Regions from separate parts of the Streptomyces sp. NBC_00503 genome, predicted to be linked through region 1. Evidence: riboswitches for the same ligand, from Rfam matches in the RefSeq annotation. Region 1 holds a riboswitch; the other holds the start of a gene.
The links. A riboswitch is a leader RNA that binds a small molecule or an ion and turns the genes downstream of it on or off. The one in region 1 is predicted to bind cobalamin.
Positions count from the first base shown of each region.

Region 2: linked by a shared signal. The riboswitch ahead of OG490_RS08945 (cobalamin biosynthesis protein) and the one ahead of OG490_RS24940 (ribonucleoside-diphosphate reductase subunit alpha) in region 1 are both predicted to bind cobalamin.

Region 1 covers NZ_CP107855.1:5,347,321-5,352,466, reverse strand. Annotated here, with positions in the region: gene OG490_RS24950 (Uma2 family endonuclease) at 50-634, opposite strand; gene OG490_RS24945 (GNAT family N-acetyltransferase) at 713-1,210, shown strand; cobalamin riboswitch at 1,277-1,417, shown strand; gene OG490_RS24940 (ribonucleoside-diphosphate reductase subunit alpha) at 1,575-4,007, shown strand; gene OG490_RS24935 (ribonucleotide-diphosphate reductase subunit beta) at 4,082-5,038, shown strand; gene OG490_RS24930 (helix-turn-helix domain-containing protein) at 5,091-5,146, shown strand, end outside.
Region 2 covers NZ_CP107855.1:1,910,805-1,915,950, forward strand. Annotated here, with positions in the region: gene OG490_RS08930 (alpha/beta hydrolase family protein) at 1-317, opposite strand, end outside; gene OG490_RS08935 (inorganic phosphate transporter) at 771-2,039, shown strand; gene OG490_RS08940 (hypothetical protein) at 2,068-2,289, shown strand; cobalamin riboswitch at 2,450-2,600, shown strand; gene OG490_RS08945 (cobalamin biosynthesis protein) at 2,638-3,609, shown strand; partial or broken gene OG490_RS08950 (cobyric acid synthase) at 3,606-5,146, shown strand, end outside.

The DNA.
Region 1 (5,146 bases):
CACCTGGAAGGGCCCCGCCGAGTTCCATCGGTGGGGCCCTTCGAAATGCTCAGCGCACCCAGTCCTTGAGAGGCTCGGTCTGGAGGGTGATGCCGACGGGGTCGGGCAACTCGACGTCCTTGCCGTACGGAACGGTGCGGACCGTCTCGTACCGCCGCCCCGCCGGCTCGCTGTAGACGGAGATCTCGCACTTGGCCCGGTCGACCAGCAGATACAGCGGGATGCCTGTCTCCGCGTAGGCGCGCGGCTTTTCGACGTGGTCCCGCCGGTGGGTGTCAGAGTCCCAGGAAGTCACCTCGACGACCATGAGAATCGAATCCGGGTCGACCCAGTCCCCCTGCCCGACGAATGCCTCGGAGGGTGCGAGCGCCGCATCCGGGATCGCCCTGCCTGCCCGGTACTCCTGCGCTTTGATCCCCTGCCCGGGGTGCAGCCAGAGCTCGGGCCGATGCTGCATGCAGATCCGGGTGAGCCACTGGATGATCATCTGGTGGTCGCCGTCCGGCATGGCCTTGCTCCTGATCACCCCGTCGATGAACTCCAACCGTGTGCCCACTCGCTCGCGAGCCGCTATGCGCGCGACGGCCTCGAAGTCCTCGGTCAGCATGTGGGGCCTGTCGGTCATCACGGTCATGCCTCGCTCACCTTCATCGACGGTGCTGCCTCCGACGATAGCGCCGGGCACCGACACCCGTATTGCACACTCGACCGCATGGACATCGTCATCAGGGCGGCAACGGCCGCCGAATACGAAGAGCTGGGCGAGCTCACCGCACAGGCCTACCTCGGCGACGACCTGCTGGACTTCGCCGAGGACGACCCCTACCTGGACCGGCTGCGCGACGTCGCCGGCCGGGCCGCCGACGCCGAAGTGATCGTCGCGGAGTACGAGGGCACGCTGCTCGGCAATGTGACCTTCGCCCCTCCCGGCAGCCCCCTCGCCCAGATCGCCGGCCCCCACGAGGCGGAGTTCCGGATGCTGGCCGTCTCCCCCGAGGCCCGCGGCCGGGGCGCCGGCGAGGCCCTGGTGCGCGCCTGCATGGCCCGCGCCCGGGAGCTGGAGGGCGTGACCCACCTGGCGCTGTCGACCACGGAGAAGATGCTGGGGGCACACCGGATCTACCACCGGCTGGGCTTCGTCCGGACCCCGGAGCGCGACTGGTACCCGGTCCCCGGCCTTCCCCTGCTCACCTACCGCGTCGAGCTGTAACGGCGCGCCACCACCGACGAGCGACACAACATGTGGGGGCTACCGCAAGCGGTGGCCCCCACATGTATGCTCGACCTCGCTGTCGTCGCAGGGGAATCCGGTGAGAATCCGGAACTGTCCCGCAACGGTATGAAATGCCCGGACCTGGTCGAACCTGGTCGGAGGGCATCCACAAGTCCGAGGACCTGTCGACAGTGCGCCCGGATCGACCGACCCGGGTGCCGATTCGTCCGGGCCTCGCGGTTGGGCCGGTGGACGTCACGTGGCGTATGCGTGCCCTGCCAGGCCCGCACTCCCCCGCGTGCGCCCCCTCGCGCCCCGCACCAGCGGTGTTCCCGGAGCCGAGCGAGGGAGAGCTCCCCCCGTGACCATCGCGCCTTCCGCACCGCGCGCCGAGTCCGACCCGTCCGCCTACGAGGGTCCGGGGGCCGCGCTGTTGCGCACGCTCACCGAGCTGACCGCCGATCTGCCCGACACCGACCCCGGCCGGGTCGCCGCCGCCGCCCTGCGCGGCCGCAGCGCCGCCGCCGACGAGGCGGAGCTGCGCACGCTCGCCACCGAGGCGGCCGCCGGCCTGATCTCCGAGGACCCGGCGTACTCCCGGCTCGCCGCCCGCCTGCTGACGCTCGCCGTCCGCGACGAGGCCGCCGGCCAGGGCTCCCTCTCGTTCTCCGGCTCCGTCGAGGTGGGCCACCGCGAGGGCCTGATCGCCGACCGCACCGCAGACTTCGTACGGCTCCACGCGAACCGCCTCGACGCGCTGGTCGAGCACGCGCTCACCGAGGGCGCCGACGACCGCTTCGGCTTCTTCGGCCTGCGCACCCTGCACAGCCGCTACCTGCTGCGCCACCCGATCACCCGCCAGGTCATCGAGACCCCGCAGTTCTTCATGCTGCGCGTGGCCTGCGGCCTCGCCGAGAACGAGAGCATCGCGGCCGTCGAGGAAGTCGCCTCCCTCTACCGGCTGATGAGCCGCCTGGACTACCTGCCGTCCTCCCCCACGCTCTTCAACTCCGGCACCCGGCACCCGCAGATGTCCTCCTGCTACCTGCTGGACTCCCCGCTGGACGAGCTCGACTCCATCTACGACCGCTACCACCAGGTCGCCCGCCTCTCCAAGCACGCCGGCGGCATCGGCCTGTCCTACTCGCGCATCCGCGCCCGCGGCTCCCTGATCCGCGGCACCAACGGCCACTCCAACGGCATCGTGCCGTTCCTCAAGACGCTGGACGCCTCCGTCGCCGCTGTGAACCAGGGCGGCCGCCGCAAGGGCGCCGCGGCCGTCTACCTGGAGACCTGGCACGCCGACATCGAGGAGTTCCTGGAGCTCCGTGACAACACCGGCGAGGACCAGCGCCGCACCCACAACCTCAACCTGGCCCACTGGGTGCCGGACGAGTTCATGCGCCGCGTGAACGCCGACGCCGACTGGTCGCTGTTCTCCCCGGCCGACGTCCCCGACCTCGTCGACCTGTGGGGCGACGAGTTCGACGCCGCCTACCGCAAGGCCGAGGCCGGCGGCCTGGCCCGCAAGACCATCCCCGCCCGCGACCTGTACGGCCGGATGATGCGCACCCTCGCGCAGACCGGCCAGGGCTGGATGACCTTCAAGGACGCCTCCAACCGCACGGCCAACCAGACCGCGGAGCCGGGCACCGTCGTCCACTCCTCGAACCTGTGCACCGAGATCATCGAGGTCACCAACGACGGCGAGACCGCCGTCTGCAACCTCGGCTCGGTCAACCTCGGCGCCTTCGTGCTCGCCGAGACCGGCGACATCGACTGGGAGCGCCTGGACGAGACCGTCCGCACGGCGGTCACCTTCCTCGACCGCGTCGTGGACATCAACTTCTACCCGACCGAGCAGGCCGGCCGCTCCAACGCCCGCTGGCGCCCGGTGGGCCTGGGCGCGATGGGCCTCCAGGACGTCTTCTTCCAGCTGAAGCTGCCCTTCGACTCCGCCGAGGCGAAGGCCCTGTCCACCAAGCTCTCCGAGCGCATCATGCTCGCCGCGTACGAGGCCTCGTGCGACCTGGCCGAGCGCAGCGGCCCGCTCCCCGCCTGGGAGCAGACCCGTACCGCCCGCGGGGTCCTGCACCCCGACCACTACGACGTCGAGCTGAACTGGCCGGAGCGCTGGGACGCGCTGCGCGCCCGGGTCGCGAAGTCCGGGATGCGCAACTCCCTGCTCCTGGCCATCGCCCCGACGGCCACCATCGCCTCCATCGCGGGCGTGTACGAGTGCATCGAGCCGCAGGTCTCCAACCTCTTCAAGCGCGAGACGCTGAGCGGGGAGTTCCTCCAGGTCAACGGCTACCTGGTGCAGGAGCTCAAGCGGCTCGGCGTCTGGGACGCCCAGACCCGCGAGGCGCTGCGCGACGCCTCCGGCTCGGTCCAGGGCTTCGGCTGGATCCCGGCCGAGGTGCGCAACCTCTACCGCACGGCGTGGGAGATCCCGCAGCGCGGCCTGATCGACATGGCGGCCGCGCGCACCCCCTTCCTCGACCAGTCGCAGTCGCTGAACCTGTTCCTGGAGACGCCCACCATCGGCAAGCTGTCGTCGATGTACGCGTACGCCTGGAAGCAGGGCCTGAAGACCACGTACTACCTGCGCTCGCGCCCGGCGACGAAGATCGCCCGCGCCGCACAGGCCACCACCCCGGTGGCGCTCCCGCAGCCGGTCAACAACCAGCCGGTCAACGCCGACGCAGCCGCCCAGGCCGCCGCCGAGGCCGCCGCCGCGGAAGCGCTCGCCTGCTCCCTTGAAAACCCCGAGTCCTGCGAGGCCTGCCAGTAATGAGCTCCACCGCCGTGACGTCCTCACCGAAGAAGAACCTCCTGGACCCGGGCTTCGAGCTCACCCTCCGCCCCATGCGCTACCCGGACTTCTACGAGCGCTACCGGGACGCGATCAAGAACACCTGGACCGTGGAGGAGGTCGACCTCCACTCGGACGTGGCCGACCTCGCCAAGCTCACGCCCGGCGAGCAGCACATGATCGGACGCCTCGTCGCCTTCTTCGCGACGGGCGACTCGATCGTCTCGAACAACCTCGTGCTGACCCTGTACAAGCACATCAACTCCCCGGAGGCGCGCCTGTACCTGTCGCGCCAGCTCTTCGAGGAGGCCGTGCACGTCCAGTTCTACCTGACGCTGCTCGACACCTACCTGCCCGACCCGGACGACCGCGCGGCCGCCTTCGACGCGGTCGAGGAGATCCCCTCGATCCGCGAGAAGGCCCAGTTCTGCTTCAAGTGGATCAACGAGGTCGAGAAGCTGGAGCGACTGGAGACCAAGGCCGACCGCCGCCGCTTCCTGCTGAACCTGATCTGCTTCGCGGCGTGCATCGAAGGCCTGTTCTTCTACGGGGCGTTCGCGTACGTCTACTGGTTCCGCTCGCGCGGCCTGCTGCACGGCCTGGCCACGGGTACGAACTGGGTCTTCCGGGACGAAACGATGCACATGAACTTCGCATTCGAGGTCGTGGACACGGTCCGCAAGGAGGAGCCCGAGCTCTTCGACGACGAACTCCAGCAGCAGGTCGTGGACATGCTCAAGGAGGCCGTCGAGGCGGAGCTCCAGTTCGGCCGCGACCTGTGCGGTGACGGCCTGCCGGGCATGAACACCGAGTCGATGCGCGAGTACCTGGAGTGCGTCGCGGACCAGCGCCTGGTCCGCCTCGGCTTCGCGCCGATCTACGGATCGCAGAACCCGTTCTCCTTCATGGAGCTCCAGGGCGTCCAGGAACTGACCAACTTCTTCGAGCGCCGCCCGTCGGCCTACCAGGTCGCGGTGGAAGGCACCGTCGACCTGGACGAGGACTTCTAAGTCCCGCCGGGCAGCACCGCTTGATAGCGTCCCCGCCCATGGGGAGATCGACTTGGGTGACCAAGGCACCGGGCGGGGGCGCTTCGCCGTTCCCGGCTCCGGGATGAC
Region 2 (5,146 bases), 3.4 Mb from region 1:
GCGAGGAGTCTGCGCACCACGGTGTCGGGGCCGTGGGGGGCGTCGGGGAGGACGGGCCCGACCACGGCGTGCACCCCGGGCGCGGTCAGCCCGTAGGTGCCGGGGCGCAGGGAGGCCAGCGAGCGGGTCAGTTCGACCCGGCCCGCGGCGGTGGAGTGGACGCTGAGCCGGGGGCCGCCGGGGAGCGGGCGGCCGGGCTCGTTGCGCAGGGCGGCGTCGGCGGCGTACCGCCCGGCGAGGGCGGCGGCGGTGACGGCCGCGCCGGCGCCCAGAAGAGTCGTGGTGACGGCCGCTGCCGTCGCTGTGGCGGTACGCACCGCTCCAGTGTCGAGGCGGATCGGGCGGCGGGCCACCGGAGGGGATCGCCGCGCCCGGCGTTCCCGGCGCCGCACCCCGCTCCCCCGGGGCGACCGGACGGGATGCGGAAGGGAAGCGGAAGGGGAAACGGAAGGGGCCGCGGAGGGCGGTGGGAGGGTGCGGGGAAGGGGAGCCCGTGGAGAGCGGAAGGGTGCGGGAGGGGCTCGCCGGAGGGTGATCTGGGTCTCTTCCCCGGCCCGTCCGCGCGGCGGAACCTACCGGAAGTCCCGTCCCGGGGCGGGCGCGGACCCGCCCGTGACGTGCATCAATGGAGGGATCCACGGCTTTAACAGGACGAAGGTCCCGATCCGGTGCCGGATCGATACACCGTACGACCCCCGCCAGTTCACCTTCCGTTCATTCAGGTTGCCTACGGTCCACGAACCACTGACGTCAAACAGAAGCCTGGGTAAATGGAGCACATAACGCTTCTCCTCGGGATCGTGATCATCACCGCTCTCGTGTTCGATTTCACGAACGGTTTTCACGACACGGCCAACGCGATGGCCACCACCATCTCGACCGGCGCCCTCAAGCCCAAGACCGCGGTGGCCATGTCCGCCGTGCTCAACCTCGTCGGCGCTTTCATGTCCGTGGAGGTCGCCAAGACGATCTCCAAGGGCCTGGTCAACGAGGAAGGCATCCAGCCGGAGGTCATCTTCGCCGCACTGGTCGGCGCGATCCTCTGGAACCTCGTCACCTGGCTGGTCGGACTGCCCTCCAGCTCCTCGCACGCCCTCATGGGCGGTCTGATCGGTGCCGCGGTCGCTTCGGCCGGCATGGGTGCGGTCAACGGCAGTGTCGTCGTCACCAAGGTGCTGATCCCCGCGATCGCCGCTCCGATCGTCGCCGGCATCGCCGCGTACCTGGCCGCGAAGGTCACGTACAAGGTCGGCAAGGGCATGGGCGAGAAGACCTCGGCCAAGGGCTACCGCGCCGGTCAGATCGCCTCCGCCGGCCTCGTCTCCCTCGCGCACGGCACCAACGACGCGCAGAAGACGATGGGCATCATCACCCTGGCGCTCGTCGCCGGCGGTGCCATCGCCCCCGGCTCCAACCCGCCGGTCTGGGTCATCGTCTCCGCCGGCATGGCCATCGCGATGGGCACCTACCTGGGCGGCTGGCGCATCATCCGCACCATGGGCAGCGGCCTGACCGACCTGCAGCCGCAGCAGGGCTTCGCCGCCCAGACCTCGGCCGCCAGCGTCATCCTGGCCTCCTCGCACCTCGGCTTCTCCCTCTCCACCACCCACGCGTGCTCCGGCGCCGTCATGGGCTCGGGCCTGGGCCGCAAGGGCGGTGTGGTCCGCTGGTCCACCGCCACCCGCATGTTCATCGCGTGGGGCCTGACCCTGCCCGCCGCGGCCCTCGTCGCCTCCGGCGCCGAGCTGGTCATGCGCACCGGTGACATCGGCGTCACCGCCGTCGCGGTCTTCCTGGTCGCCTCCTGCGTGGCCATCTGGTTCATCTCGCGCCGCCAGGTCGTCGACCACACCAACGTCAACGAGGTGGCCCCGGCCGCCGCCGAGGAGCCCGGCGTGGTCACCACGGCCATGGCCGCCGTCGCCGTCCCGCCGCTCGCGGGCACCGCCGGCACGACCGCCGCGGTGACGGACGAAGCCCTCAAGGCCACCATCCCGGCCGCCCCGGCGACCCCCGCGGCTCCGGCCGCGGCGGTCTGACCCCGAGAACGACAGAGGAATCCGCAGTATGAAGATCGACTGGGCAGCACTCGGCTCCGTCTTCGGGGTCAGCCTCACCGCCACCGTCGTCCTCGTGACCCTGTTCACCCTCGGTCTCATGGGCCTGTCCAAGCACGAGGCCGCCACGGAGCAGGGCGGCGCCGCCACCCTGGCCCGTACCGGCGCCTACGCCTGCTTCGCGCTCTGCGCGGCGGCCGTGAGCTACGGGATCTACCTGATCGTCGCCTGAGACACCGGGCACCCCCTTGCGAACGCTCCCTCCGGGTTTCCCCCGGGGGGAGCTTTCGCGTGCCCGGGGGGCCCTCCCGGCGCACCCGGCCCGGCCGTCCCGGCTCCCCCGAGCCCGCCGTCCCGGCGCCCCCGACGCAGGTCAACGGCGAGTTGACGGGCCTTCGCGGTGCGTGGTGGACTGCCCGAGCCAATACGGCGGCATGGAGAGGAAGTCCGGTGCGAATCCGGCGCGGTCCCGCCACTGTCACCGGAGCGCTCCAGCCGAGTGCGACCGGGAGCCAGGAACTCTCGCCGCCGGACACGTCGAACCAGGGCGCGGACCCTGAGTGAGGACATACCTGCCACCATGCGTGCCGATCGCGTCTTCGCGTACGGCGCCACGGCCGGCCTGATCGGCGACCGGATCCTCGGGGATCCGCGCCGAGGGCACCCCGTGGCCGCCTTCGGACGAGCCGCCGCCGCGGTCGAACGCGCCCTGTGGCGCGACGACCGCGCCCGCGGCGCCCTGCACACCCTGGTGTGCGCCGGGGGCGCGGCCGCCATCGGCGCACTGGGCGCCCGCGCCGTGCGCTCCCGGCCCGCCGCCGCCCGCATAGCCCTGACCGCCGCCGCCACCTGGTCCGTCGTGGGCGGCACCTCGCTGGGCCGCGAAGCCCGCGCCATCGGCGGGGCGCTGGCCGCCGGGGACGCCGAGACGGCCCGCGAGCGGCTGCCGCACCTGTGCGGGCGCGACCCGCAGGCCCTGGACGAACAGCAGATGGCCCGCGCCGTCGTGGAGTCGGTCGCCGAGAACACCTCCGACGCGGTGGTCGGGGCCCTGGTGTGGGGCGCCGTCGGCGGCGTCCCCGGGCTGCTGGCCTTCCGTGCCGTGAACACCCTGGACGCGATGGTCGGCCACAAGTCCCCCCGCTACCTGCGCTACGGCTGGGCCTCCGCCCGCCTCGACGACCTGGCGGGCTGGCCGGGCGCCCGGCTGACGGCCCTGGCCGCCGTACTGGCCGGACCCGACCGGCGGGGAGCCGTACGGGCCTGGCGCGCGGACGCCGCCAAGCACCCGAGCCCGAACGCGGGGCCGGTGGAATCCTCCTTCGCCGGGGCGCTCGGCGTCCGCCTCGGCGGGACCCTGGCGTACGGGGGCCGCATCGAGCACCGGGCCGTGCTCAACGGAGCGGCGGGGCGGCCGGTGGAGGTCGCCGACATCGAGCGGGCGGTCAGGCTTTCGCGGCAGGTGACATGGGCGGCGCTGGGTGCCTGCGTGGCAGTCCGGACGCTGGTCTCCCGTACGAACTCCCGCAAGAAGAAGGGGCGGCGCGCATGAGCAGCGGCGCGAAGCGCGGCGGGGGACTCCTCGTCGCCGGTACGACATCGGACGCGGGCAAGAGCGTGGTCACGGCCGGCATCTGCCGGTGGCTGGCGCGCAGCGGGGTGAAGGTGGCTCCGTTCAAGGCGCAGAACATGTCGCTGAACTCCTTCGTGACCCGGGAGGGCGCGGAGATCGGCCGGGCGCAGGCCATGCAGGCGCAGGCCGCGCGCGTGGAGCCGACCGCGCTGATGAACCCGGTGCTGCTCAAGCCCGGCAGTGACCGCAGCAGCCAGGTGGTGCTGCTGGGCAAGCCGGTGGGCGAGATGAGCGCCCGCGGGTTCTTCGGGGGGGCTGGGGGGTCGTCCCCCGGAAAAGCACTGCACGGCGGCCGCCAGGAGCAGTTGCTCGGCATCGTGACGGACTGCCTGGAGCAGTTGCGGGGCACGTATGACGCCGTGATCTGCGAGGGGGCGGGCAGCCCGGCCGAGATCAACCTGCGGCGCACCGACATCGTCAACATGGGGATCGCGCGCGCCGCGCGGTTCCCCGTCGTCGTGGTCGGCGACATCGACCGGGGCGGGGTCTTCGCCTCCTTCTTCGGCACCACGGCGCTGCTGTCGCCCGAGGACCAGTCGCTGATCGCGGGCTACCTGGTCAACAAGTTCCGCGGCGACGTCAGCCTGCTGGAGCCCGGCATGGAGATGCTGCGGGGCCTGACGGGGCGTGCGACGTACGGGGTGCTGCCCTTCCAGCACGGTCTGGGCATCGACGAGGAGGACGGCCTGCGGGTCTCCCTGCGGGGTGCGGTACGGGAATCCGTGGTCGCCCCGCCCGTAGGCGAGGACGTGCTGCGGGTCGCGGTGTGCGCGGTCCCGCTGATGTCGAACTTCACGGACGTGGACGCGCTCGCGGCGGAGCCGGGGGTGGTGGTGCGGTTCGTGGACCGGGCCGAGGAGCTGGCAGACGCGGACCTGGTCGTCGTACCCGGCACCCGCGGCACGGTGAAGGCCCTCGCCTGGCTGCGGGAGCGCGGGCTCGCGGACGCGCTGGCGCGGCGGGCCGCCGAGGGGCGGCCGGTGCTGGGGATCTGCGGAGGCTTCCAGGTGCTGGGCGAACACATCGAGGACGAGGTCGAGTCGAAGGCGGGCTCCGTGCCCGGGCTCGGGCTGCTGCCGGTGCGCGTCCGCTTCGAGCGGGAGAAGATCCTGGCGCGGCCCGTGGGTTCGGCGCTGGGCGAGTCCGTCGAGGGCTACGAGATCCACCACGGCGTGGCCGAAGTCCTGGGCGGGACCCCCTTCCTGGACGGCTGCCGGGTCGGAGAGGTGTGGGGCACGCACTGGCACGGCTCACTGGAGTCGGACGGCTTCCGCCGGGCGTTCCTGCGTGAGGTGGCGGCTGCGGCGGGCCGCCGATTCATCCCGGCTCCGGACACCTCCTTCGGCACGCTGCGGGAGGAACAGCTCGACCTGCTCGGCGACCTGATCGAGGAACACGCCGATACCGCTGCGCTGCTGCGCCTGATCGAAGACGGAGCCCCCTCGGGCCTCCCCTT